Regions from separate parts of the Priestia sp. JV24 genome, predicted to be linked through region 2. Evidence: riboswitches for the same ligand, from Rfam matches in the RefSeq annotation. Region 2 holds a riboswitch; the other holds the start of a gene.
The links. Region 2 has a riboswitch for preQ1 ahead of OK414_RS02370 (QueT transporter family protein). Riboswitches for the same ligand answer to the same signal wherever they lie in the genome.
Positions count from the first base shown of each region.

Region 1: it holds a riboswitch for preQ1, as region 2 does, so the genes downstream of both, queC (7-cyano-7-deazaguanine synthase QueC) here and OK414_RS02370 (QueT transporter family protein) in region 2, are expected to answer to the same signal.

Region 1 is NZ_JAPCIN010000012.1:110,437-113,619, reverse strand. Features, by position in the region: gene queE (7-carboxy-7-deazaguanine synthase QueE) at 1-589, opposite strand, end outside; gene queD (6-carboxytetrahydropterin synthase QueD) at 582-1,022, opposite strand; gene queC (7-cyano-7-deazaguanine synthase QueC) at 1,022-1,687, opposite strand; PreQ1 riboswitch class I at 1,918-1,961, opposite strand; gene OK414_RS06235 (hypothetical protein) at 2,271-2,615, opposite strand; gene OK414_RS06230 (3-ketoacyl-ACP reductase) at 2,823-3,183, shown strand, end outside.
Region 2 is NZ_JAPCIN010000009.1:26,022-29,204, reverse strand. Features, by position in the region: gene OK414_RS02375 (hypothetical protein) at 1-255, opposite strand, end outside; gene OK414_RS02370 (QueT transporter family protein) at 692-1,180, opposite strand; PreQ1 riboswitch class I at 1,190-1,234, opposite strand; gene OK414_RS02365 (Lrp/AsnC family transcriptional regulator) at 1,431-1,841, shown strand; gene OK414_RS02360 (YitT family protein) at 2,226-3,092, shown strand.

The DNA of each region.
Region 1 (3,183 bases), on a different contig from region 2:
TTGTCGTTAAGTCCTCGTTTCCTACTTGAACAAAAAATGGAACCTCAGGATAACGTTCATGAACAGACGCTGCATACTCAAAGTCCTCATCATTAAATACAACGACTTTTATGCTTATGTGCGCCATGCGTTTTTCCTTTATTAATGTTTCTATAATATCGTCTAATACGGCGAAATTTGTTTTCATTAATGAACTTGGAGGCTTAGGAGAAATCGTTAAATCATCGATCTTTAGGAACCAATCCTGATAACGGCTTCCCTGTGTTTCAAGAGCTGCTTTTACCCCATGACTGTGCAAAAGCTCTACAAGTGAACCAATTGCCTTGATAAGCGCAGGGTTTCCTCCAGAAATGGTGACGTGATCAAAGCACTCTCCTCCAATTTCTTTTAGCTCCGTCCAAATTTGTTCTGCTGTTAGCTGACGAATATCGTTTTTAGCAGATCCATCCCACGTAAAAGCTGAATCACACCAGCTGCAGGAATAATCACAGCCCGCGGTACGAACAAACATCGTCTTACGTCCTACAACCATTCCTTCCCCTTGAATCGTTGGTCCGAATATTTCAAGTACTGGAATTGTATTAGCCACGTTTTTTCACCTTCTTTGGGCGGTAAACTACGTAACTTGTCGGCGTTTCCCGCACGAATACTTGTACGCAAGAAGGCTTATTTGGTAGTGTGTCTAGATATTCTTGAACCAACTCATAAATTTTACGAGCAACAACTTCAGTTGTAGGAAAATCATTTGGATTTTCTTCGTTAAAGATAGAATGATCGTTCAATAATGTATGATCAAATTGACCAGAAACAATTTTTTTCAATAGCGCAAAGTTTACTAAAAAGCCCGCTTCGTCTAATGTATCTCCGGCAACAGTTAGATTTACGAAATACGTATGTCCATGGACTTGACGGCATTTTCCTGCTTCTGTGTGAGGAACAAAATGTGCCGCAGCAAACTGCATATCTTTGTTCAGTTCGTATTGATAGTCATGAAATACTTGAGGATACATTTGTTGCAGCATTATTCCTCTCCCCCTTCTTTTGTTTGCATGTATTGATCTAACCCGCGTTTTCGCAATTGACATGCGGGACATTCGCCGCATCCATCAGCAACAATACCGTTGTAGCATGTTAATGTTTTTTCACGCACATACTCAAGCGCCCCTAGCTCATCCGCTAACGCCCACGTTTCTGCTTTATCAATCCACATAAGAGGCGTATGAATCACAAATTCAAAGTCCATTGATAAATTAAGCGTGACGTTTAACGATTTTACAAATACATCTCGACAGTCTGGATATCCCGAAAAATCAGTTTCACAAACGCCTGTTACGATATGACGGCCTCCGCTGTTTTTAGCCAGTACGGCTGCAAATGATAAAAATAACAGATTGCGGCCATCCACAAATGTGGTAGGCAACTCTCCTTCTTTTTGCTCGATCTCAATATCATCTCGCGTTAAGGCATTTGGTGCTAATTGATTTAAAAGTGACATATCTAGTACGGTGTGCTTCACACCTAAATCAGCTGCAATAGCTTTTGCTACCTCTATCTCTTGACTATGACGCTGACCATATTGAAAAGTAACCGTTTCTACTTCTTTAAAGTTTTTCAAAGCCCAAAATAGACATGTTGTACTATCTTGACCTCCGCTAAATACAACAATAGCTTTTTCATTTTTTATCATTATTGTTCGTCTCCTTTTTGATTGAAATCAAAAGAAGAAGAAACTTTATTGAACCGTTCGTTCCCTTTGTGACTAATTTTATAACACAAAAAAGAGACTGCTCTTTTCCAGCAATCTCCCTAAAAAGCAACTAAGATACACGTCCTCGCCAGCATACACATCAAAAAGACGCGTTGATAGAAAAGCACGTGAAAGAAGACACGCTAAAACCGTGTCTTTTGTCATCAACGATGATCTTAGTTTTTTATAGAGGGAGTTTTCGAACCTCTCCCGTACATATACAAACGTGCACGGCGTTTCTTCTTGAATTGTCATCGTATTATACCACATGCGTATAAATAATGCTATGTTTGTTGGCTTCTATCGCCTTTAGCTGCCTTATTTTTCTTTATATAAGAAAGAGCAATAAATAACGCCGGAAAACAGACGCTTAGTACAAATAAATAAAACGGCCAGTAATATTTTTCAAAATAATTGAAGTACGCTGTGTTGGGAATAATGTAATACGCCACGCCTGTAATAATTAGACCTAAAGGAAAGCTTAAAAAATTGCGCACCCGTAAATTACACAATTGGACGATACTTAACTAAATGGCATAGAACACAATGACAACTTTAAAAAAAATAGATAACATCCAAAATAGTGTTCAACTTCGTCTTTATTTACTAATCCGTCGATGTAAGCAACACCTAAAGTGAATTTTTCTTCAATCGAAATTCGAAACTCTCGTACAACTAAATCCGTGCTCTGTCCCAGTGCTTTTTTCATGCGGGATAAATTATCTCCCACCCTCTCAGATAATTTCTGCTCTTCCTGTGTAGAAGAAGCACTAGTATCCTTAGTGTCCTTAGTGTCCTTCGATTCATCAGCTTTTTCTTTCCGCTTTTTGGATTTATTCGTTAACTCAGATAGTTTTTTTATACGCATTGTTCATCCTCCACTACATTGAACGAAAAGAAACGGAATTTCTTCTTTTTAGTCTCTATAGTTTTTGTATGAAAAGGAAATTTATACTTGAAGCCATTTTAATAATCTTTATTTTTGACATCATTTGTGCATTTCTATAGGATAGTAATGGATAATTCTTTGTTATTATGAAGAATGTTTATGCGGAACATTGAAAGGAGTCTATACATGGCACAATCACTTAAAGGCAAAGTAGCTCTTATTACAGGAGCAGGAAAAGGCATCGGTCGTTCAACTGCGATTGAATTAGCAAAAGAAGGCGTAAATATCGGTTTAATTGCTCGTACAGAGGCAGATTTAAAGGCTGTTGCTTCTGAACTAGAAGCATTTGATGTACAAGTTGCTTATGCAACAGCAGATGTTTCTTCTATGGAAGAAGTAAATGCAGCAGTTGAGCATCTACATACAAAATTAGGGGCAACAGATATCTTAATCAACAATGCAGGAATCGGTAAATTCGGAAGCTTTTTAGAGCTAGACCCAGCTGAGTGGAAACAAATCATTGATGTGAATTTAATGGGCGTTTACT
Region 2 (3,183 bases):
AAATTTATTATCAGAATAACCGTTTTTCATTTTTAAAGGATAGGATAAAAATACATTATTTTGTTTGATGGTCAAATCGCTCTTGTTTACTAATTCCATTTCATATGAAATTCCTTGCTTCATTTTTTGTTCTTTGATTACGTTAATACTTATCTTTTCTAGTTCTCTTAAAGGAACGTTGTCTTCTTCTTTTGAACACCCGGCAAATAAGATGGCTAAAGCTAATAAAACAAGAATTCCTAACTTTCTATTCAAAAAAGAATCCTCTCTCTAGTAACAAAGGTTATTTTACAATTATAACCAAAAAGTTATTTAATGGTAAAATATAATTAAAAAAGCAAACCGTCATCGGTCTGCTTTTTTAATTGCTACGCATAGGTAATGTGTTGTTGTGCGAAAAAATTTTCGATAAGGAGTTTGCCAACTATATGTATATCGTAACAAAAGAAAAAAGAATGCGCTGTGAGATTTGTCACTCCTTCTTTCAAAATAATCTAACCGAATACTTCCTATTGCCTTACGCAAAAAGAGCAGATCGCAAACGCGACCTGCTCTTTTCACATGCTAGATATGGGTAATTTGTCCATGCGTGAAAAGCTCTTCAATAATAAGGGGTTTATTTATCACTACACTTATAGAATAACAAAGAAAAAAAGATGGGGCTGTGAGATTTATCACAGCCCCATCTTTTTTATCCAACTAGCTTATTAAATTGTACGCGTTTATTAATTGCAGCCATAATTGGTGCTCCAACAAGCATGACAATGAACTCACCAACAGCCGTTGTTAACCATGTAAAGAAAAATGGTAAATCAAATGCTAAGTGCAGTTCAAACGCAATAATAAACATCGTGAACGTAAATACAAGTGTATTAACAAGCATACGAGCCCACATATTTTTAATGTAGCGCATAGAAAAAATGGTAATGAGTAATGATAGCACGGATTGTCCTACCCCAAACACCAGATCATAAGCGACCATTGGTGAAAAAAACAAATTCGTCAGAAATACTCCTAGCACAATGCCATACACGTACTTTTTATTAAACACAATTAAGTGATTGAACATTTCCGATATACGAAATTGGATATTGGTGAAGCCAAACGGCTGGATTAACATACTGACAGCAATATACATAGCAGCTAAAAGACCGTTAACGCAAAGTGTTCTTATATTCATCTTACTATTCTCTCCTTAGTTTTTTAACGTGGGATGGTTACGAACCACGTAAACACTCAAAGAATCATACAGCAAGCTTAAGCTTTCGTCAATCTAGCTGTTTACAAACTACTGCGGGTTTCTATATCTTACATATTGACGGCTCTTTTTTCTTACTTTTCTTTAGTATAAAATAGAAGACGTATCAGTATACATAGGTGACATCAAGTAGTTAACCCTTTTGATTTGAAATACGAAAGGATTTGTAGCGATGTTAGATAATACAGATAAACGCATACTAGAAGAGCTATCAAAAAATGGACGTATAAAGATGAAAGAATTAGGAGAAAAAGTGCATTTAACCGGACAAGCCGCTTCTGCTAGAGTATTAAAGTTAGAAGATGAAGGCATGATCAAAGGCTATACAATTAACATTGATGAACGAAAACTCGGCTACATCATCCATGCATTTTTAAATATCTATACGCAGAGCATTCATCACCACCCCTACCTTACATTTTTAGAAAGTCAGCAGGAGCACGTTATCAACAACTTTAAAATCAGCGGCGATGGCTGCTACTTATTAGAATGCAAATTTCATTCAAATGAAGAACTAAATGATTTTTTGACAGAGCTAAATCAGCATGTGAATTACAAACTTTCAATCGTCATTAACAAATAAATTTTTTTGAAAAATTAAGGTATATTAATTTATGAAAATGGTAATCCTAATAACGTATTCCCCCTATTCCAATAAATTTGAAAATCCTTTGCACCATCGCAAAGGATTCTTTTTTTTTATGTAGGAAACCGCCTTCTATTTTTTGAAAAGTTGAACATCTCTCACAGCGTTGACATAGCGGTCAGAGGTTTATATAATCGGTGACATCGAAGCATAGAAAAGCCGGATTAAGACCTATACACGTATCGTAATTCTTCGTCTTAGAAGTTGATCAGTTTTATAACTAGACAATTTCTAAGACGTTTTTTATTTTATCATTTATGAAACACTAGTAAAAACAAGATTCCACATGAAAATATCCTAATAATCAAGGAGGTTTGCATATTGAAAACAATCTATAAAGACATTATCTTAATTATTGTTGGCGCACTTTTAGTTGCTGCATCCATTGATTTTTTCGTCATTCCAAATAAATTAGGTGACGGAAGTACGGTTGGTATTGCCCTTGTTTTATATTATTTATTTCATATCCCTACAAGTATCAGCACATTTCTTGTAAACCTTATATTTATTGCCTTAGCCTATAAATTTCTAACCAAAAAAACGATTCTTTATACGATTCTAGGAGCCGTCATGACATCCGTTTTCCTCGGTCTAGTCAGCTATATTCCTTTTCACGTTCATGACATGATTTTAGGAATTGTATTCGGCGCCTTACTAATGGGAACAGGACTGGCTCTCATTTTTATAGCGGATGGATCGACTGGTGGAACAACTCTTTTGGCTTATTTATTAAACTACACAAAAGGCTATAATATCTCTAAAAGCATGTTCTACATGGACAGTGTAATTATTTTAGCATCGGTTTTCGCTATTGGCGTCAATAACATGCTCTATACTTTTATATTCGTCTATCTTTGTGCCAAAATCGTAGATGTCGTTATCGAAGGTTTCCACAACAAAAAAGCAATGACGATTATGTCCGATCAATACAAAGACATAGCGCAAGTCATCACCAGTGAATTTGGAAATGCAGCCACCATCTTTTACGGATACGGCTACTACGCCAACAAAGATAAACGTATTATTTACGTTGTTATTAAAAAGAACGAGCTATTAAAAATTAAAAAGAAAATCCAGCAAATTGACCCGAATTCTTTTATTGTCATCCACGAAGTAAAAGAAGTTGTCGGCGGGAAATTTGGATTTATCGGCAATTCGCCTCATGAAACAAAAGCCGCTGCTAAATAAAAAATCCACCTCTTGGTGGATTTTTTTATGAAAAAACCGTTAAGAAAAATGAAAAGATACCTGCTAAAAAGTAAACCGACCCTAACGCAAT